3 regions of the Aliivibrio sp. S2TY2 genome follow, and region 2 is predicted to be linked to each of the others. Evidence: predicted binding sites of a transcription regulator. Region 2 holds the regulator's gene; each other region holds the start of a gene.
What was found. Region 2 encodes PurR, which represses purine synthesis genes. Its sites were predicted from a motif close to TNANGNAAACGTTTNCNTNA; they were not measured.
Positions count from the first base shown of each region.

Region 1: PVK63_RS09025 (uracil-xanthine permease family protein) is a predicted target of PurR. The motif match lies at 4,636-4,655, and genes of this name have one in related genera.
Region 3: PVK63_RS15090 (phosphoribosylaminoimidazolesuccinocarboxamide synthase) is a predicted target of PurR. The motif match lies at 2,771-2,790, and genes of this name have one in related genera.

Region 1 covers NZ_JARACS010000004.1:187,029-194,785, reverse strand. Annotated here, with positions in the region: gene PVK63_RS09045 (Tex family protein) at 1-2,189, shown strand, start outside; gene PVK63_RS09040 (ATP-dependent Lon protease) at 2,407-2,886, opposite strand; gene bioH (pimeloyl-ACP methyl ester esterase BioH) at 2,937-3,707, opposite strand; gene PVK63_RS09030 (ComF family protein) at 3,775-4,455, shown strand; gene PVK63_RS09025 (uracil-xanthine permease family protein) at 4,827-6,218, shown strand; gene envZ (two-component system sensor histidine kinase EnvZ) at 6,486-7,757, opposite strand, start outside.
Region 2 covers NZ_JARACS010000010.1:10,679-18,435, forward strand. Annotated here, with positions in the region: gene PVK63_RS14645 (sensor domain-containing diguanylate cyclase) at 1-991, opposite strand, end outside; gene PVK63_RS14650 (TfoX/Sxy family DNA transformation protein) at 1,303-1,890, opposite strand; cyclic di-GMP riboswitch class I at 2,017-2,098, opposite strand; gene purR (HTH-type transcriptional repressor PurR) at 2,254-3,261, opposite strand; gene torD (molecular chaperone TorD) at 3,535-4,182, opposite strand; gene torR (two-component system response regulator TorR) at 4,418-5,116, shown strand; gene PVK63_RS14670 (hypothetical protein) at 5,308-6,753, shown strand; gene rluF (23S rRNA pseudouridine(2604) synthase RluF) at 6,872-7,757, shown strand, end outside.
Region 3 covers NZ_JARACS010000010.1:127,732-135,488, reverse strand. Annotated here, with positions in the region: gene PVK63_RS15105 (DUF342 domain-containing protein) at 1-1,565, opposite strand, end outside; gene PVK63_RS15100 (glutaredoxin domain-containing protein) at 1,632-1,919, opposite strand; gene PVK63_RS15095 (YggN family protein) at 1,940-2,686, opposite strand; gene PVK63_RS15090 (phosphoribosylaminoimidazolesuccinocarboxamide synthase) at 2,861-3,964, shown strand; gene PVK63_RS15085 (outer membrane beta-barrel protein) at 4,049-4,522, opposite strand; gene hrpA (ATP-dependent RNA helicase HrpA) at 4,632-7,757, opposite strand, start outside.

The DNA of each region.
Region 1 (7,757 bases), on a different contig from region 2:
GTACCCTTGATACGCGTTTAACTTACCTACGTGAGTTGGATGATCGTCGTCAGTCAATTTTAAAATCGATCAAAGAGCAGGACAAACTGACGCCTGAATTAGAGCGTGAGATTTTAGATGCCGACAGTAAAACTCGTCTTGAAGATTTGTATCTACCCTTTAAACGTAAGCGTCGCACGAAAGGCCAAATTGCCATTGAAGCCGGTATTGAACCACTGGCTGATTTACTGTGGACACAGCCTGAAAATAATCCTGAAGATGCCGCTCAATCGTACATTGATGCCGATAACGGGTTTGCTGATACCAAAGCCGTACTTGATGGTGCTCGTGCCATCTTGATGGAGCGCATGGCTGAAGACGCTAACTTACTTGAAAAAGTGCGTAACTACTTAACCACAAATGCGGAATTAAGCTCTAAAATGGTCGATGGCCAAGAGCACGCTGGTGAGAAATTTAAAGATTACTTTGAGCATAATGAAAAACTAACCCGTGTTCCTTCTCACCGTGCGCTTGCGATGCTTCGTGGTCGTAACGAAGGCTTCTTACAGCTATCAATTAACGCAGACCCGAATCAAGAAGAAGGCGTTCGTGGCTCTTACTGTGAAATCATCATCGCTAATCATTATGGCATTACCCTAGGTTCTCAACCTGCGGATTTGTGGCGTAAGCAAGTGATCAGCTGGGCATGGCGCATTAAGATTTTAATGCACATGGAAACCGAGTTAATGGGGGCATTAAAAGAGCGTTCTGAAAACGAAGCAATTGATGTTTTTGCCACTAACCTTAAAGACTTATTAATGGCTGCGCCTGCTGGCCTTAAAACGACATTAGGTTTAGACCCGGGTTTACGTACTGGTACTAAAGTTGCCGTTGTAGACGCAACAGGCAAGGTATTGGCAACAGATACTATCTACCCTAACCAACCTCACAACCAAATAGCTAAATCTGCACACACAATTGAAACGTTAATTAAAAAACACAACGTGGATTTGATTGCGATTGGTAATGGTACCGCTTCACGCGAAACCGATGCATTTGTTGGTGATTTACTAAAGCAATCAGGCTTATCGGCAACAAAAATCATCGTGAGTGAAGCAGGAGCTTCTGTCTATTCAGCATCTGAATTAGCCGCAAAAGAGTTCCCAGATTTAGATGTATCAATCCGTGGCGCGGTCTCTATCGCTCGTCGCTTGCAAGATCCTCTGGCAGAGCTAGTAAAAATTGACCCTAAAGCGATTGGTGTTGGTCAATATCAACACGATGTTAGCCAAAGCCAATTAGCGAAGAAGCTAGATGCGGTTATTGAAGACTGTGTGAACGCCGTTGGTGTTGATGTAAATACGGCATCTTCTGCATTATTAACGCGAGTTGCTGGCTTATCAACGACGATCGCACAAAATATTGTTGATTACCGCGATGAAAACGGTCGCTTTGAAAACCGTACCACACTGAAAAAAGTGGCACGTTTAGGGCCTAAGGCGTTTGAACAATGTGCTGGTTTCTTACGTGTAATGAATGGTAAAAACCCACTGGATGCCTCAGCCGTTCACCCTGAAGCTTACCCTGTTGTGAAATCCATTGCTGAGAAAAATGGTAAAGCGATTGATGCAATTATTGGTAACACTGAGTTCTTACGCTCAGTAGCGGCTAACGATTACATTAGTGCGGATTTTGGCTTACCAACAGTAACAGACATTATCTCTGAGCTTGATAAGCCGGGCCGAGATCCTCGTCCTGAGTTCAAAACAGCAACCTTTGCAGATGGCGTAAATACGGTGTCGGATCTTGAACTAGGTATGGTTCTAGAAGGTGTGGTGTCTAACGTAGCTAACTTTGGTGCCTTTGTTGATATCGGTGTTCACCAAGATGGTTTGGTTCATATCTCTGCACTGAGCGATACTTTTGTTTCTGACCCGCGTGAAGTGGTTAAAGCAGGCGATATCGTAAAAGTGAAGGTGATGGAAGTCGATGTGCAACGTAAGCGTATCGCCCTTTCTATGCGCTTGAATGATCAGCCAGGGGAAGATAACCGCCCTCAACGTCAATCAAATAAACCACAGCAACGTAATGAGCGTGCTCATGCATCAAGACCGTCCTCTTCTACAAGACAACAGCGTCAAAGCAATGATGTTGGTAATGCAGCGATGGGTGGTGCGTTTGCAGCGGCGTTTGCGAAGGCGAAGAAGTAACAATATGGAAAGTGAAGCTAGAAACGATACGCTTCGCTGACTAGAGACTATAAGATCGTGTATAGCTGGCGTGGTGATAACTTAGGTTTCAGGACGCTACGCTTGCAGGTTTCAGGTGTACTCGATTTTGAACTTCCTGAAGCCTGAGACCTGAAACCTCGCTTTTGCTTTTATAGAAGCGCAGCGATCTAGTTAGCGCAGCGTATAATCTCTAGCCTCAAAGCACTGCCAATATATCCGACGGATTATTCGGTACCACCGCTTTATCATAATGAAAACTGATCACACTGCGTCGGCGCACCATTCTTCCCATCTCAGCCAGTTTCTCTAGTAGCTCTTTAGGTAAATTGAAACGCATGGTGTACCCCGTGCCCTCACCTTGCGCATACGTATCTAACGACAACAATCGAGCGAGTTTTGCTAGATCATCGTCTACATCATACAAGGTGCCGATGTGAGGTTTTTTTTCTGCTTTCTCTTCAAGCACATCATAACCAGGGTGATCTGATGGTTCCCACGCATCGCGTTTATGTTGTTTATCGTCGCCTTTAATCGCTTTTTCAGACGTCGTCTCACTCATCTTTGTCGTTGCCACAACAGGCTTTTTAACACGATTTTCACGTGCTACTTGTTCTGTTGGCAAATTAACAGAAGGTGCAATAAGCGGCACGCTAATACTGTTAGTTGAAAAGTTCATAAAACGTTTCCTTATCGAAAAACTAGGCGTAATAAACTAAGACAAAACCGCTATTGTTGTTGTAAAAAATAGCGCAGCTCAGCGATAAACTCATCACTGTGCGAAATAAATGGTGCGTGTGAGGCTTGCTCAAATACCACCTTACTTGAATTAGGGAGCAAGGTATCCATATCTTGAGCAACTTTAATGGGTACTAAACCATCTAAACGACCGTACATTCGACATACTGGCATCGTTAATTGAGATAGACGTTCTCTTAGATCTATATCGGCCAAAATCGCCAAACCTGTAGCTAAAGCCGCTTGATTTGGTGATGGTCTTGAAAACACCGCACGTTTTACCTGTTTTATGTCTTGTTTAGCATTTGGACTTCCCATCGCTTGCAATGCCATAAAGCGCTCAACCGTCAGGGTAAAATCATCTTTAAGCTGCTCTGTAAACTGAGATAACACCACAGGTTTAATTCCCCTCCATCCTTTTTCAGCAGAGAATCGTGGTGAGCTTGCTACGGTAATCAATTGGCTTACTCGCTCAGGTGCCGTTAACGCCGCTTGAGTTGCGATTAAACCACCAAGAGACCATCCAAGCCACGCCGCTTTTGCTGGTGCTTGAGTTAATACTTGTTTCACCATCTCATCAAAATCAGCACTGCCAAGCTCGGCACTGTGTCCATAACCTGATAAATCTACGGAGTGAACTCGATATTGCGAGCGCAGTTTCTCTACCGTAGGTTGCCACACTGCTCCGTTCATTCCCCATCCGTGAATGAGAACCAGATCGGAACCTTCGCCTTCCGTTTGCCAATAAAGAGAGCTTGTCATCTACACTGCCTATTCGTGTTCAAAAATAATGGATGGTTAAGTGTTCATCAGGTTACTTCGAAGGTCAATGCAAAAATTAGGTACAAGTCATTGCGACTATTGCCGTTTAGCTATGCCTGCTTCAGAAACGATTTGGTGTCAAAAGTGTATCGCCTTAATTCCTAAAGTTCCGCGTTGTCGGCAATGTGGCTTGCAAACCGAACATGAAACAGAGGTGTGCGGTGAGTGCTTAACCCATCCACCACAATGGGAACGCTTGTTTTGTGTGAGTGATTATACTGAGCCTTTACGTGAATACGTTGGCCGCCTTAAATACGCTCAACATTTTTGGTTAGCTCAAGATTTAGGGGTATTACTGAGTAAACAGATCTCTGACCCCGCTCCGCTTATTCTTCCTGTTCCTCTCCATTGGAAGCGTTTTTGGTGGCGTTCATATAACCAAAGTGATCATCTTGGTTGGACTCTGGCACAACAGTTTAATTTGAACGGTATGGCTTCTCGCTGTGACAACAAGATATTAAAGCGCATTAAGGCAACTCGGCCTCAACAAGGACTTTCAAGATCGTTTCGACAAACCAACCTACTTGGTGCGTTTAAAGTGGCTAAACCGATTACTGAAAAGCATGTCGCTATTGTTGATGATGTGGTGACTACAGGAGCCACGATTGATCTGCTGTGTATTGAGTTGAGAAAATCGGGGGTTGAGAGAATTGATGTTTATACGATTTGTCGAACAGGGCGGGGCTAGGGACTATACGCTGCGCTAACTAGAGACTATAGAAGCCTGTATGACTGATGTAATGATATTTTAGGTTTCAGGACGCTTTGCTTGCAGGATTCAGGGGTGCTCGCTTTTGATCTTCCTAAAACCTGAGACCTGAACCCTCGCTTTGCTCTTATAGAAGCGAAGCCGTCTACTCTTAAAAACCTTAGCAAACGATTGCTTTTCATTTGTTTATCTATAGAATACCGTCCCAATTGATTAACTACTCATTTTAATCAACCAACCCCAATAGAGATAGGTTCTGATTAACAGCAATCACAGATTGACACCTACTCACTTCAAACTCCCATTCAGCGAGCTTTGAAGACAACGTTATATTATTAGGAATATCGGCCATGACCGTTAAAAACAACACCACAAAACCATCTGAACTGATTTATCAATTAGATGAGCGTCCACCACTTCCGCAAACTTTATTTGCTGCACTTCAGCATTTATTGGCGATGTTTGTCGCGATTATTACTCCATCTCTGATCATCTGTCAGACGCTTGGTGTCCCTGCTGCAGAAACCAATACCATCATAAGTATGTCTCTGTTCGCTTCTGGTATTTCTTCTTTTATTCAAATTAAAACCTTTGGCCCAATTGGCTCTGGTCTTCTTTCTGTTCAAGGTACTAGCTTCAACTTCTTAGGCCCAATCATTGGTGCAGGTCTGGCGCTTAAAGCTGGTGGTGCTGATGTTCCGACTATGATGGCTGCGATTTTCGGCACTATCTTAGTTGCATCTACTGCTGAAATTTTCCTTTCTCGTGTTCTTGAGTACGCACAAAAAATTATAACGCCATTAGTGTCTGGTATCGTTGTGACATTAATTGGTTTAACACTTATTCAAGTCGGCCTTGTGTCTATGGGGGGCGGTTACTCTGCAATGGGTGAAGGTACATTTGGTAGCCTTGATAAATTGGCTCTTGCTGGCACTGTTTTACTTATTATTGTGGTATTAAATCGTGCAACTAACCCTTACCTACGTATGGCATCTATCGTGATAGCGATGGCTGTTGGTACTTTAGCTGCATGGGCAATGGGAATGCTTAATACCAATATGGAGCACGATGCTGAACTTATCGCGCTGCCAATTCCTATGCAATATGGCTTAAGCTTTGATTGGTCTCTGTTTATTCCTCTGGTTCTAATCTTCTTAATTACCGCGCTAGAAGCGATTGGCGATATTACTGCAACGTCTGAAGTATCAGGCCAACCAGTAAAAGGACCTATATACATCAAGCGTATTAAAGGTGGCGTATTAGCTGATGGCCTTAACTCTGCCATTGCTGCCGTGTTTAACAGTTTTCCTAACTCAACCTTCAGCCAAAACAACGGCGTAATTTTATTAACTGGCGTTGCAAGTCGTTACGTTGGTTATTTTATTGCTGGTATGTTGGTTATTCTTGGCCTATTCCCTGGTGTTGCAAGCATGGTGCAAATCATTCCTGAGCCGGTACTTGGTGGCGCAACGATTGTGATGTTCGGTACTATTGCTGCGGCAGGTGTGCGTATTATCTCTCGTGTTGAGCTAGACCGTCGTGCAATCCTAATCATGGCAATGTCTTTCTCTATGGGTCTTGGTTTAGCTCAAAAACCTGAGATCCTTCAGTTCATGCCTGAGATGATTAAGAATATTTTCTCATCTGGTGTAACCGCTGGTGGTGTGACGGCCATTCTTCTGAATATTATTCTTCCAAGTAATGAAGTACTAAAGGAAGAGCTGGACGCAACAAGTTGCTAAAGGACGCTTCGCTTAAGGGCGGACTTCGTCCTTAAGAAAAAACAGAAAGGCCGCAGATGATGATCGTCTGCGGCCTTTTTTATGCTTGAGGAGAAATAGCTAGAGGCTATACGCTGCGCTAATTAGAAACTATAAGAGCGAGTATGGCTGATGTGATGAGTTTTTAGGTTTCAGGACGCTGCGCTTGCAGGTTTCAGGTGTACTCGCTTTTGAGTTTCCTGAAACCTGAGACCTGAACCCTCGCTTTTGCTCTTCTTCGCCACTGCTCTACCCCAGCGGCAATTCAACCTGAACCTTCAACCCACCTTCACGACGGTTCGACAAACTCACCGCACCTTGGTGTTGACCAACAATTCGCTTAACAATCGCCAAACCTAAGCCCGTTCCTTCGCTACCTCTAGCTGTATCACCGCGAGTAAATGGTTCAAATACCGATTCTAATTGGGATTCATCAATACCCGAGCCATTATCTTCAATAATAATCCATGCTGTTTTGTGATCAGCAGAGACACGAGTGGAGACTGAAATCCAATCGCCGCCATAACGAATCGCATTCACTACAAGATTAGTCACAACTCGTTTAATGGCAATCGCATTACCGTGAAGAGATTTAGGGATCTCAGCTAAGTTGGTTTTGATTTCACGCTCATAGCCCCCTTCAGCCAAAATCACTTCATTAACGATAGTGTTGATATCAACATCAATGAAGTCTTGTTTTGCTACTGGCTTAAGATAATCCATAAACTGACCGATGATTTCATTACACTCCTCAGTATCTTTAATCATACTTTCAGCTAAGTAATCATCTTGAGGTGACATCATTTCGGTTGCTAAACGAATGCGTGTTAATGGAGTACGAATATCATGACTCACCCCAGCCATTAATAATGCTCTGTCTTGTTCTAGTTGCTGGATCCCTTTTGACATTTGGTTAAAAGCACGAGTTACCGCTTGAATTTCTGATGCGCCTTTTTCTGGTAATGGTTCTGGGATCTCACCTTTACCTACTTTACGTGCGGCGGTTTGCAGAGCCATTAATGGCCGATTTTGAATTTTAATAAATGCCCACCCACCCAAAATCACTAATAACGCGATAAATAGACTATTTCTGAATAACGGAGCAAAGTCTTCTTCTTGTAACTCCGAAAGCGGTATTCGCATATAAAACTCTGGCATTGCTTCTGTTTTCATCCAGAGAACATAGCTTTCAGCTCCTAATATCAAACGCACTTCTGTTGGTGACTCTAACTCCTGAGTCATCTCTTCACTTAAAAATTCAACTGGGTTCGCCTGATAATACTCTCTCATTTCAGGATCATGCTCATCATGAATACTGACACCAAGCTGCTCTAGTAATTGACGGCGCAATGGTTGGTCTAGTTGAATATTTGTTCCATTTTTCAATGTGACGTCTTCAGCCAACATTAACCGAACTTCATAAGCCAAAATGCGGTTGAATTGCTGCAAACTAGGTAGTAAAGCGTAATTAAATACAGCGAGATAAGAGAATACCTGACTAGCAATAAGAAGGGATGCGAG
Region 2 (7,757 bases):
CCAACTTTTGCACATTAGCTGCGAGCTCTTTTTCTTCTCCAAGGTAAATATGCATCATACCGATAGTGTTTCCATGAGCTGTCAGGGGAATGCACAGTGTTTGATCCGTTCCTGTTGCTGACATATGAGAGCACGGTAGAGTAGTATATTTATCATTGGCTAAATGGAACTTACCTTTACGTAAAGCCCAGCATTCTTCAGGTGCATATGTCTTGTTACCAGGCCATGCTCCGCCCCAATCTAATTTAACTAATAACTGGTTGCGAGATGAACGCATTAATGAAACAACACCATTAACGTCCCCAAGAATACGAGGAAGAATATCCTCCACAACCATTTGAGCTTCATTTATTGAATTACAAGCGGCTAACATATTAGCTAAACGGTGTAACAGCTCAATTTCTTGAGTTCGTTGGTCGATGCGTTCTTCTTGTAAGTCTTGTTCATTTTTTACCTGTTGCTGAATAAGCTTATTACTTAATAGGGATGAAGCGATAACTAATGCGATATTGATCCCCATTAAAATCATAAGAATATTCATTAACTCTTCAACCATGGCATCAATTCGAGTTAATGGTGTTGCAACTCGGAGGATATAAGTTTGCCCTTGATAATCAAATGATTGTGCAGCATAAAGTAAATTTTTGAAGCGTGATGTACTAAAGCGCGTTGTTGTGCCATACCCTGTAGTTTTAGCATCAATGACTTCTTTACGATTTAGATGATTCTCTAGCTTTAACGTAGAGACTAAAGATATGTCACTATCGGCAATTGGAGTACCGTTAGATTTGATGAGAGTGATGTGATCTTCTTTCGCTAACTCAATATCAGTTTTAACATAGATATCAAGCGCAGTTAGATCTGAGAAAGAGATATTATCATCTTTAATTTTTGTTATGACTCGCGATACTTCTTCAGATAATCCACCTTCAACTTTATTTTCAAGCCAATTAGAAAGTGTTGAATTGAAAATAAAAAGGCCAAGAGACATGGTAATTATCATGCATATTATAGGTAGATAGAGCCATTTTTTACTGATTGTATTTTTTTTCATCTAAGGTATCCGATAATTCACTAGGCCATTTAATGGTCTGCAGTACTATATAGGATATATGAATAATCGAGAAAAGAATAGAGCATTTACATAAAAGTTAAATTAATGTAAGTGGTATGCGCTATTTTTAGGTTTGTCGTGTAATTAAGCGAATATAGCTTAGGGGAGAGTATGAAATATAGCTCTTTATTGTCGAATAAAGAGCTGTATTTACTATTCAGAAGTAAACTGAGATAGAGTGAATTATTCTATAACTGCTTTCTTAATTCATCTCTGGTATCAGATGAAATAACAGACCAGTGAGTACCTTTAATCGCACCTTCAAGAGACCAAAGTAATTCATCGCTCACACTGCTAGAGTGCGTTTGCTGAATGGCTTTGTATGCGTTAACTGACCCTGTATCACGAAGTTCTTCAACAGTATTAATACCTGCCTTTTTAAGCATTCGTTCTGTTGCTAATCGTAAATTTGGTAGGTCTTTAATTCGAGATGGACCTTCTGATTTCTGTTTTTCTTTATCTTTTTTAGCGACATCTAGAGCGATAACCGCTTGTAATAAGATTGAATCAGGTTCTTTCCAACATTCTGCTGAAATTGCAAAATATTTGGTCACAACAGGAAAACCACGTTTTTTATAAACGTATGGTTCAAATCCTTGCTCTTTAAATAAGTTGATAGTGTCATCACTTGCTCTTAAATGCAGCTTATCTTGAACGACAAGTGCGAACATAGTGCTGTCGATAAATATACCGAAACCACCAAACATAGAACGTGAAGTGATCTTTCCTAGAGAGGAGAGGAGACGGAGTGATTCTTTTAGTACTGGTTTATCCATTGCAATAATTCTCGGTTAGTAAGTCTATGTCACTAAACAACTGAGCCCGAGGAAATAGTAGCAAGTTCAAAATATAGAATTGTTATTTTAAAGTAAAAATTAACAATGCATAAAAGAATACTTGCCATCGGCAACCCCGCTACCCTATATAAAACTTAGGCCGGAAGCTTTGCGTCCTGCACTTTCGCACAGTTTGCCCTGTTCGTGACTTTGGATGATGATATAGCAATCAATAAGTCAAGAGACCAAAAAAAATCAAAAGTGTGATCTTGCTCCATAAAATTAACGTCATTTTTGTTAAGTTGGTTCAACTTTTCCTTGAAAATGACGTTGATTGTTCTTGTTTTGTAAATTTAAACTTTATTATTTAGTCTTATCAAAAACACTATTTCGAGATACTACTTCAGGCTGCATTTCAAAAATACGACGCTCGTGATGTTTATCTTTTATACGCTCTAATAAAATTTCAACCGCAGTTTTTCCGACTCTTCGCTTAGGTTGATGAATTGTAGTGAGTGGTGGAGAGAAATAAGCAGATAACTCAATATTATCATATCCAATCACTGAGATATCTTCAGGTACACGTAAACCAGACTGTTTAATTCGACTAATCGCGGCTAATGCCATAATGTCATTGAAACAGAATATAGCTGTTGGCTGTTTGTCCATTGCGATTAGTTTATCTATCGCTTTAGCTGCAGAAGCACATTCAAAATCACCTTCTAAAATCCAATTTGGATTAAAGGCTAATCCTGCCTCTTCATGTGCACGTTTAAAACCATGGATTCGCTCATTACATGTAGCTTTATCCGCTTGACCAGTAATGCATGCGATTTCAGTATGACCTTTTTCAATCAAATGTTTAGTCGCTAAGTAACCACCTTTTTCTGAATTATCAATGATTTTATCTGTGTGTGGGCTGTCTGGGCCCCAGTCCATGATAACCATAGGTAGTTCGGTGTTTTTCTCAAGAAGAGCAAGAAGTTGCTCATTTAGATCAGAACACATAACAAGTAAGCCATCTACTCGTTTCTCTGCCAGCATACGGATGTAATGTTTTTGCTTTTCTAGATCACCTTCGGTATTACACATAAACAATGTGTAGCCTTGCTTGTAACAGTAATTTTCAACACCGTGCATTACTTCTGCAAAAAAAGGATTGAATGATTGCGTTACTAGCATACCGATAGTTCGTGTTGTGTTGCATTTTAAACTACGAGCTACGGCACTTGGTGCGTAATTTAATTCGTCAACAGCTTCCCACACGCGTTTTTGTGTTGCTTCAGCGACGAAGCGAGTTTTATTTATTACGTGAGATACGGTTGTTGTTGATACCGCTGCTAATTTTGCAACGTCTTTAATTGTAGCCATATTTAAGCCTTAACATAGTTAAATAAGGGGCTATTTATGTTCCAACAAAATAGGTGTTGCTCTTTTAAAGAACTGATGGAAGATAAATAGGCCCTGATAAATGAAAAAAACCGCTAAAAATGCGGCTTTTATTTAATGTTTTAATTTTATCGTTTGCGTACACATACTATAGGTAAAGTATAGTGCAAACAATTATTGATTTCATAAATTCTAGTTGTAATCTGATTTATATCACGTACTTGTTAATTTATATCATCAAAATGAGTGACTCAATTACTCACCAGTAAGGAATGCAGCATCTAACTGTAAGAACGTCACTAAGAAATGTGTAACCGCTGCGTAGAAGCCGAAGTCATCTCGCTCTTGGCAGATTTGGCTAAAGCGTGGTGTCCATGATAAGAGTTGCTCATTAATGAAGTTTAACTGAGCGGCCATGTAAGCTTCAAATTCTTCTTCAGAAGCTTGTTGGTTTGTCATTACGATTAAATTACCAAGAAAATCAAGTTCAATGGCAATGTGATCGGCAGGCTCATTAAATTCAGCTTTTTGTGCGATGTTATATTTCTCTAATAGTGCACGCATTTCTTGTGCTGGTTTTGCATTCAAAAGACCTGATTTATCAAGGTATAGTGATGCATAAGGTAGGGCACTGCTTTTATCTGAACCTAAAAAAGCTTGGCAAAAGTCGGCAGAAAGTTCAAGTTGTGCGTCTTCACGTTTTTGTAATTGATTTAACTTTTCAATTAGAGCACTCACTGAGCTAGATAATTCTGCGGTTTCAGCTAAGTTTGATAAAAATGTACGAACTTCAAAGCTATTGTATTCTTCTAATTGTTCTGCGGTTAATTCGCTTGTTAATAAACTTGACAGCCACCAGTAAATTTCAGCGCGTTGTTCGTTAAATGCAGTCAATTCGTTCATGTATTCGTCACTCCAAAAAATTTATATGGGAATTGTACTGGATAAGTGTGAAAAGGAATAGCACCTATCATTAACAGCGTGTATAAATATATATGTAAAGATTAAAGCCGGATTTTGGTTAAGATTTGTTTTGAATCAAACAAATCACAGATATATCAATTGAAAATTGGCATTATTACAAAATATGAATAGAATAAGATAAGAACCATCCAAATAACCATAAAAAGAGAAAATTATGAGCTATCACATTTTAGTTGTTGAAGACGAAGTGGTAACTCGCTCTAAACTTGTAGGCTATTTTGAAGCCGAGGGATATCAAGTGAGCGAGGCTGAAACAGGTGCAGAAATGCGAACTATTTTGGCTGAACAAAAAGTTGATTTAATTATGCTTGATATAAACCTACCAGGAGAGGATGGTTTATTGTTGGCACGCGAACTGCGTAGCCAATCTAATATTGGTATTATTCTTGTTACAGGACGAACTGATAGTATTGATCGAATCGTAGGCTTGGAAATGGGTGCTGATGATTACGTCACTAAACCTGTTGAGCTACGTGAACTTTTAGTCCGAGTTAAAAACTTATTTTGGCGTATGTCATTAGCTAATGAACCGGCAGAGTTAGATGAATCAAATGTAGTTCGTTTTGGCGAGTGGACATTTGATATTCAACGTCGAGCATTATCAAATAATGGTGAGCCAGTAAAATTAACAAAAGCAGAATATGAGTTGTTAGTTGCGCTGTCGTCATATCCTAATACCGTTCTATCACGTGAGCGTATTTTGAATATGATAAGTCATCGAGTAGATGCACCAAATGACAGAACAATTGATGTATTGATCCGTAGAATGCGTGCAAAAATGGAAATGGACCCTAAAAACCCACAAATTTTTGTTACTGTTCATGGCGAAGGCTATATGTTTGCAGGAGATTAACCTCTCCTAAGTTATTTTTATTTTATCAAAAGCCACTCAGAATTTGAGTGGCTTTTTTTATTGCCTATTTAGTTGTCAATATAATTAGTGACTCATCTATAAGAAAAGCTGATTAAAAATGTTTTTTATAATAAAATAAGCCTAGAGTGCTTGCGCTTGTCTATTCAAACATAATTATTAATAGGTTTAGGATGAAACAATATTTCAAAGTGGCAGTGATTGCCTCAGCATTAGTTGGTGTGGTGGGTTGTCAAAGTACTGGTGGGGAAACCTCAGCAGTCTCGGTTGAACAGAATAAAAATACGCCATCAATAGCAACATTTGATGCACTTCAGAAGCAATATTCACTGGATAAAACGACGTTTGATTCAGTTTCTGAGTTCCAAATTTATTCAGAGTCTACTTATGCCTCTATGATGGATGAATGGCTAGAAGCGAAAGAGATTTTCTTAGAAATCGAAAAAGAGCCAGGTTTAATTAATGAAGAGTACTCAATGTTCTCTTCAGGTTCTTATGCGGCTAAATATATGTCATTAGTAACCAATGCGGATGCACAATTTAATAAACTAAAAAGCTACAAAGAAAATGCAGATATCGTGCTGTCTGATGCAATCGCTCAGATGACTTATATCAATTCAATTGATGTGCAACGCTATTACCCTCAGGAGTTTGCTAACCTAAATAAACAATACAAAGCTTTATTTGTTACGGTTATCGAAGATGATATTGCTGAAGCACAAACAGAGCAGGCTTCTTTCCTGACTAAAGCTAAAGTGACGGAAATCAAAACGACACTGAAAATTCATGTTGAGCCATTAGAAAAAGAGTTTTCAATATTATCAAGTAAAGGTTTTAAAGCCATTGCACCCATTAGCTATGGGCAAACAAAAGCAGAATTAGACAAAACAAAAAAAGCGGTTCAAGCGAACAATCGTGATCAGGCACTGATTGCGGATGTAGTTGCTAAAACACGTTTTCAGATTGATCATTTAAAAAATATGGCAGCTGAAGTTAAGTTATTGAAAGCAGTTAAAAATGGCCAATTTGAACAAACCGTTTTAGAGTTTGAGAATAAATTACTTTCTGTATCTCAAGCGATTAACGGTGATGATTACCGTGATCAACCATTGAGAATTCAAACCGAATCCATTCTGGCTGATGTGCAACAAATGCATGAAAAAAATAATACCGCTGATCTGGAAGCAAAAATTAAAGATCTAAATGTTCAAATTAAGACTTTAGAAGTTACCGTTGAGAAGCAAACTAATGACCGTGCTGATGTTCAAAAGCAAGTGCTTGTATTAACTCAACAATTAGAGCGTAATGATAATCTAATTAACAACTTAAATTCAGTTATTGCCTCTTATAAAGAAAAGGAAGTAGCGGAAAAAGCAGCAGAAGAATCATTATCTTCTTCTGAAGAGCCGACCACAGTAGAAGATACGGCAGCGATTGCTGAACCAACTAATGCTAAAGAGGCTGAAGTTCAAGAGAGTAAAGAAGTGGTAGCTGAAACTGTTGAAGCAGAAGTATCATCAACTGATGCTGTAAATGTTGACGCTGAGTCAATACCAGTTGAGAGTACAACAGTGTCTGCACCAGCAGAAGAAATTAAGGTAGAAACAGAGATCAAATAATATTAACACTTTTGATTTTGTTGATATAAGCACCCAAGGTAATCGCTGAGGGTGCTTTTTTATTGGATATTTATCCGTTTCTGATAAACTGCGCTTGTTCACTTTTTTGAGGTACATCATGACATCACCAGAACCTAAATTAACACGCTTAAATAAATTCATCAGTGATACAGGTTACTGCTCGCGCAGAGAAGCCGATAAGCTTATTGATCAAGAACGTATTACTATTAATGGCAAGGTTCCTGAAATGGGAACAAAAGTTGCTGAAGGTGATGAAGTTTTAGTTGATGGTAAACCACTAAAAGCGAAACAAGATCGTATCTATATTGCGTTTAATAAACCCGTAGGTATTACTTGTACAACTGAACGTCATGTTGAAGGGAATATTGTTGATTTCATTAACCATGAACAACGTATCTTCCCAATTGGACGTTTGGATAAGCCGTCAGATGGTTTGATTTTTTTAACCAGTGATGGCGATATTGTAAATAAGATCTTGCGTGCGGGTAATGCTCACGAAAAAGAATATGTTGTGCGTGTTGATAAACCGATTACTGAGGAATTCTTACAGAAAATGGCAGCAGGCGTACCTATTTTAGATACGGTTACTTTACCTTGTAAGATTAAACAAGAATCGCGATTTGTATTTCGAATTACGTTAACTCAAGGGTTAAATCGCCAAATTCGTCGTATGTGTGAATACTTAGATTATGAAGTATTTAAACTAAAACGTGTGCGTATTATGAATATTGATCTTGGCAAATTGGCTTCTGGTGAGTGGCGTTATTTAACGGCTTCTGAAATGAACGAGATTAATAGTATGATAGGTGAATCAAGTAAAACGGAAGAAGCCTCTCGTAAAATTAAAGAAGTTGATGGGAAGATTAGAGTCTTGAAAAAAGCAAGTTCAGGTCGTAATCACCACTCAAATAATACGTTTAATGAAAAACGTCGTGAAAAAGCCAAAGAAGAGCGTTTTGGTAAACCTAGCTCAAACCGTAATA
Region 3 (7,757 bases), 120 kb from region 2:
TATTGAATCGTGACTTTTGGATAAACTCTCTCAGTCACTTTAACTACGTTTTCTGTTAGTTGTTTTCTTAGCTCTTCTTCAGCAGATTGGAATCGATTCATTGAAAGTGCAATCTCTTTATTCGAGTCTTCTTTCATAGTTTGAACACGTTCAATTTGCTCTGGCGTTCGTTCAGATTTTGGAATTTTTGCTAAGTCCATTTCAGCTCGAACCACTTTCATTGTGTTCTCTTGAGCAGCTTTATATTTTGCATTCAAATCAGCAATGTTTTCTTTATACTTATCGAAGCGTGTAAAGGCTTTTACTAAGGTTTCTGTACCTGCTGTTGCACCTAAATTCACCGTTGTAATGGTTGAGCCTGCGTATACTTCCCCACCAACAATCGAACCATTTCGACCTGATTTGTCCATAACCGTAACGGAGCTTTTACTCTTAACAAAGCTCTGAATGGAATGTAGACCTAACTCAATATCACCTGACGCTTGCAGGTTAGCTGATTGCACAAATTTTGAGGTAATTTTACCACCTGCTTTAACAAAACAAGTATGTTCTTCACCATCTTCTACTTGGTGACCAATGATGCCTTTCATGGCAATTACATCACCATGCGCTTGCACATCAGCTGATTCAATAAAGCCACCGACAGTGACGCTGCCAGTTGCTTTTACGATCATGTCTGCGGCAATATCGCCACTAACAATAACACTGCCTTTAAATTTCACATGGCCGGTTGAGATATCGACATTATTTAAACACAGTGCATTATCAACATCTGCCCCATCTTGGTTAATCCAAGGCATGCCTGATGTTGCTGCTATCACTAACTCAGGATCATCTGGAGAAATGGTTGCGCCTTTACCAGCACGAAGCTTTGTATTTTTACCAGGCGTAGCAGGGATCACTTCACCTGTAACAGTAAAACCATCAGTGCCTGTTGTTGGAGGGATACGACGAATTAACTCATCACCTTCAACGACCGTGATCGTTTCACCCAAATCTCGCATATCGACTTTATCTTCTTCCCCTTCTTTTTCCTGAGGCTTTAATGCTTGCTCACGAAAATCTTCAACAAGAGGAACAAAGCTTGCGTTTACACCATCAATTGGCTCTTTACCTTTAGCAACAACAAGAGAAACTTTCTCACCTGCTGTTAGGTTACGGCTCAAAAACATAACTTTCTTTAGTGCATTCTTACTAATACCACGAGTGACTTCCATGTTTGTAAGTGCTGAGATGATATCGCTACTTTGAATATCACGCCCACCGTAAGCACCAATTACTGCCATCGTTGCTTTCATATCACGCTCTTCTAACGCAAGAAATACTTCCGCATCACGGCGCTCAGCAACTTGACGGTTTTGATGATTAGTGATCATTCCACTTTTCATATCATGAATAATTGAGGTAATGCTCTTCTCATCAAAAAAGAAGCCTGTTGCACCTATCTCTTCTAATGAATCTTTAAACCCTTTTAGAGTCGGTTCAGCATCCGGCTGAAAATTTTCAGGAAAACGCAAAACAACTGCATTATCATCCTGTATTAACGTTAGAAGAGAATCCCACATATCCATCACTCATAGTATTTATTACGCTTATAATTTTGACGTAAATATTAATTAGTTAACTGTATTCTACAGTTCAAAAGCATCGAGATCCATGTCAGTCTCTTGACGCTCATAAAACGCCACTAAATCGTCATGTCCACCGATGTATTTCCCATCCAAGTAAATTTGAGGGACGGTATTTACCGCAATCCCTTCTTTCTCTTGAATTAATGACACCATTTCATCTTTGCTTAAATCAACATCTAAGGTTAATACCTTATAAGCTATATTCTTATCGTCAAAGATCGCTTTGGCTTTAACGCAAAATGGACATACCGTTTTAGAAAATATAATGGTTTGAGTTGTATCGATCATTTTTTGTCTCTTTTTTTAAATTAAATGGTAAAAACTGGGTATGGTTGCAGTTCAGGGATCAATTGATGCAGCGTTTTTTCTTCTTCCGCTATCTCTTTTGCTGAATCACAGAGTTCTTGAGCGTCTTCTTTTATTTCTTTACTATGTTCACTCATTTTGGCTTTAATTGACGTTTGAACCTCAGAAAATTGCTGCTGTAACTCCGAAAAGTTAAGTTCACCATTTTGCATTTTGTCAGACAGTGAATTAAATACGCTAGCAAATAGTTCTTTATCCAAGCTTTGAATCATCACTTCGAAATCACTTTTCCATGTTGTATCGACTTCTTTAAAAAAGTCATGCTCAAGCACTAAGTCCTTTCCTTTGTAAAATTTTTGCTTTGCTGTTACACCATATTCATCAATTTTGTTCTTAACTGAATCAAAAGAGCCTTCAGCATCAAATGAGATCTCTATTTCGTTCACAAAATCGTTGGCAGCGGCGATACCTTTATCAGCAAAATCAACCACTGAAGGCATATAACTAACCACTTGTTGTTGATATTTTTCAATGGCTAATTTCTGCTCTTGTGTTAAGTCAAGTTCGTCACCATTAACAAAGACACGGCCGTTTTGATCAATTCTCAATTTATCTTGAGCTTTATCTACTTTTACTTCACCTGTTGGCGTTAGTAGCAGATCATTTTCTACTGTCACTGGACACATAGCCGCCCAAGTATTACTTGTTACAACTAACATACCTAAAGCAATGATTTTTTTACTTAGCATAAGCGCCCTATTGATTGATTTTTCCCTTTCGCTGAGTGTAACTGATTGACACTCATTAGCTCAACTCGGATTTTTAATACAAAAAATAGCAAACGTTTGCTTTTATTCTGGTAGTCATAAATAGTTCTGGTATGATGCTCCCTGTATTTAAATCGTTTATATAGGAATTCTATAATGAGTCTTTCCGAACAAGTACTTGCTGTTAATGATGATCTGCCGATCCGCACTGATAAACCAGTACACAGTGGTAAAGTACGCTCTGTATATTGGTTAACAGAAGAAGACAGTCGTCGCCTTATTAAAGAAAAAGGCTACAACGTTGCCGCAGATGCACCTCTTGCCATCATGGTTATCAGTGACCGTATTTCAGCATTCGATTGTATTTGGCACGGCGAAGGTGGACTTAAAGGAATTCCTGGTAAAGGTGCTGCATTAAATGCTATCTCTAACCATTGGTTCCAATTATTTAAAGATAACGGGCTTGCTGATAGCCATATTCTTGATATTCCTCATCCATTTGTGTGGATAGTGCAAAAAGCTAAGCCTGTTATGATTGAAGCGATTTGTCGCCAATATATTACTGGGTCAATGTGGCGTGCATATACAAATGGTGAGCGTGAATTCTGTGGTATTCAAATTCCTGAGCGTTTAGAAAAAGACGAACAATTACCTGAATTGCTACTAACACCATCAACCAAAGGTGTTTTAAAAGGCATTGATGACGTACCGGAAGTTGATGATGTAAATATCACTCGTAAAAACATCGAAGATAACTACGCTAAGTTTAATTTTTCTTGCGAAGAAGACATCGCATTATATGAGAAATTATTAAAAGAAGGCTTTGCCGTTATTTCAAAAGCATTAAACAAAATCGACCAAATCTTTGTCGATACTAAATTTGAATTTGGTTACGTTAACGATGCTGAAGGTAATGAAAAACTGATTTATATGGATGAAGTAGGTACGCCTGATTCTTCTCGTATTTGGGATAAAAACGCCTATCGCTCAGGGCACATTATCGAAAACTCTAAAGAAGGCTTCCGTCAGTTTTTATTAAATCATTTTGATGAGCCTGATATCTTATTAAATAAGAATCGTATGGAAGAACGCTCTGCATTAGCTCAAGATAACGCACTTCCTTTAGAAGCGATGATGGATTTATCTAAAACCTATTTAGAGATCGCAGCTAAAATAACTGGCGCACCAATTACGCTTAGTGATAATCCAAAAGCCGAAATTATCAAAGTATTGAAAGAAGAGTATCAATTAGTTGATTAACTTTTAGTTTCTCTATCTTATGAATAAAAAATGGCGACCGCATTGGTCGCCATTTTTGTATTTACTGTTCTAATAATCAGATGATTATAGGAAGTGCACTGTTAGGTTAACAGATGCGAAATCGATATTTTTATCGTCAACCGTAAAGTTGTTGTAACCTGCACCAACAGTGAACATTGGTAAGATATTGTATTCAACACCTAAACCAAAGAATGGATCAACGCCGTCATTTTTAAGGAAACCTTTAGATTCCCAGCTGTGCATGCCCGCTTTACCATAAACGTGTAATGGACCAAAGTCGATGCTTGGCTTAACTGCAAAGTTTACAGAAGTAACGTCTGTAGTTTGACCAGCAACGTCATAAGAACCTAAGTTCCAAGCACCCATTTCTAAACCAATGAACGGAAGGATACCAGTACCAATGTGTGCACCGTATACCGTTGAGCTATCACCAGCATAATCAGCAGAACCAACTTGTAGGCCACCGTAAATTAGAGAATCCGCAGCAGCAGTTACTGATACGCTTGCTAAAGCTAACGCTAAAAGTGTCTTTTTCATTTTCAATCCTATTTTTAAAAAAGGGAGCGGCAATCTTTGCCGCTCTTTTTAATCTTATTTATAGTAAAGCAATTAATATGCCGGAATTACCTATAGTCTAGGGGATACCTTAGCAATCAGCAATGGCATTTTTGACTCGTTTATCAGAAACTGGATACGGTGTCCCAAGTTGCTGTGCAAAATAGCTCACTCGCAGCTCTTCAATCATCCATCGAATCTCTTTGACTTTATCTGGAATTGGTTGCCCTTTAGGAATTTTATTTAATAACTCTTTATAATCATTATTAATCCCTTCCACTTTAAGTAGATGCATTCGATCTCGATTAGGGTCAATTGGTAATTTTTCCATTCGACGCTCAATCGCTTTCATATAACGATGAATATCTGCTAATCGCTTCCAACCACACTCTGTCGCGAATCCTTTAAAGATAAGGTTCTCGATTTGTGCTTTGATGTCAGAAAGTGCAAATGCCATGCTTAAATCAACACGACCTTTTAACTTTTTCTGGATCTGGAACGCTGTGGTCAAAATCGTTTCAACTTGTTTTGCTATCTCAACAACCGTATCGCCCAACTCAGCACGAATGTACTCTTTCATTTTCTCGAATGCTTCAGGCTCCCACGCAAGGCCACCCTTCTCTTCGATTAATTTATCAATACCGCAAGCAATACAGTCATCAATCAGGTCCATTACTCGACCATATTGGTTAAAGTACAGCCCTAGTTTTGACTTATTTGGTAAATTGCTATGCAAGTACTTAATTGGTGACGGTACATTAAGAAGGATTAAGCGACGCTGGCCTGCCTTCATTGCATTATGTTGTTCTTCTTCTGTTTCAAACAGTTTTATTTCAACACTGTCTTTACCATCAACAATCGCTGGATACGCTTTTACTTCAAAGCCACCACGTTTCTGCTTATAAAGCGTTGGCAGTTCACCAAAGCTCCATGTTTTAAGCCCTTTTTGTTCAATATCATCATCTGCAACTTGAGATAAGGTTTCTTGAACTTTGTCTTTTAAACCGTCTTTCAGCTCAAACAGATCGCGGCTTTCTTTTAATTTACGATTACGGTGATCAACCACTCGGTAAGTTACTTTTAAATGATCTGGAATTTGTTCTAACTTCCAATCTTCACGTAACACTTCTACCCCTGTCATACGACGTAGCTCTTTTTCAAGGCTGTCTAATAACGGTGCATCAAATGGCGTTGAACGAGATAAAAATGCATCTGCATAGTTTGGTGCTGGCACAAAATTACGACGAATCGTTTTTGGTAAGGACTTAATTAACGCAACAACCAATTCATGACGCAACCCTGGGATCTGCCAATCAAAGCCATCCATGGTTACTTGGTTTAAAATTGGCAATGGTACATGAACAGTGACACCGTCGCTGTCTTGCCCCGGCTCAAACTGATAACTAAGTTTCAGCTTTAAATTACCTTGATGCCAGAAATTTGGATAATCAAGATCCGTTACATGGCTTGCGTCACCACGGAACAACATCTCTTTTTCAAAATTAAGTAATTCAGGCGTCTCTTTTTGTGCTTTTTTCCACCACGTATCAAAGTGACGGCCAGAAACCACCTCTGTCCCTACGCGTTGATCGTAAAAATCGGCCAATTGATCATCATCGACCAAGATATCGCGACGACGAGACTTATGCTCTAACTCTTCAACTTCTTGCAATAGCTTGCGGTTGTCTTTAAAGAATTTATGATTGGTATTCCAATCCCCTTCAACGAGCGCTGAACGAATAAATATTTCACGACACACAGGCGCATCAATTGAACCGTAATTAATCTGGCGCTTAGGTACGATTGGAATGCCATAAATGGTCACTTTTTCGTAAGCCATTACTGCCGCTGATTTTTTCGACCAATGCGGTTCACTGTAGCTTCGCTTAATTAAATGACCGGCTAATGGTTCAATCCACTCAGGTTGAATTTTTGCAACAATTCGGCCCCAAAGCTTCGAGGTTTCTACTAGCTCTGCGACCATTACCCATTTCGGTTGTTTCTTAAATAAACCAGACGCTGGGAATATATGGAAACGCGCATTACGAGCACCTTGATACTCATTCTTCTCTTGATCTTTTTGACCAATATGAGAAAGCATACCGGCTAAAATTGCCGTATGAACTCCTTGGTAGCCTGCTGCTTCTTGATTCACTTTATAGTTAAGCTCTTTCATTACTTGGCTTAATTGATAGTGAACATCTTGCCATTCACGTACACGTAAATAGTTTAAGAAGTCTTTACGGCATTGCTTTCTAAACTGATTGCTTGAAAGGGCTTTTTGCTGCTCTTTTACATGCTGCCATACATTTACAAACGTTAAGAAATCAGAATCTTCATGGTTAAAGCGTTTATGCTTATCATCAGATTGTTGTTTTTTATCACTTGGGCGCTCGCGTGGATCTTGAATTGATAACGCAGCCGCAATGATCATGACCTCTTGTAAGGCATTGTATTTTGGTGCTTCTAATACCATACGAGCTAAACGTGGATCTATCGGTAAGCGAGCTAACTCTCGGCCTACTTTTGTTAGACGTTTTTTAGGATCTTTTGCATTAGCATTAATCGCACCTAGCTCTTCAAGCAGCTTTACACCATCTTGAATGTTACGATTATCTGGCGCTTCTACAAACGGGAAGGCTTGAATATCACCTAAACCAAGTGCTGTCATTTGTAAAATAACAGAGGCTAAGTTAGTACGTAAAATTTCAGGATCGGTAAACTCTGGGCGGGCAATAAAGTCTTCTTCTGAATACAGACGAATACACACACCTTCCGACACACGACCACAACGACCTTTACGCTGATTCGCACTCGCTTGTGAAATCGCTTCAATTGGTAGACGCTGCACTTTAGTACGGTAACTATAGCGACTAATACGTGCCGTACCCGGGTCGATGACGTATTTTATTCCCGGAACCGTTAGCGAGGTTTCAGCCACGTTGGTTGCCAGTACAATTCGACGACCTGCGTGAGGTTGGAAAACACGATTTTGCTCTTGAGATGATAAACGTGCGTATAAAGGCACAATCTCAGTGTCTCGTAAGTTACGTTTTTCTAATGCTTCTGCGGTATCACGAATTTCTCGCTCACCCGTCATAAACAACAGAATATCCCCTAACCCTTCTTCACATAGCTCATCGACTGCATCAAAAATGGCTTCAAGCTGATCTCTATCGGTATCATCGCCATCTTCAACAATTGGACGATAACGTGT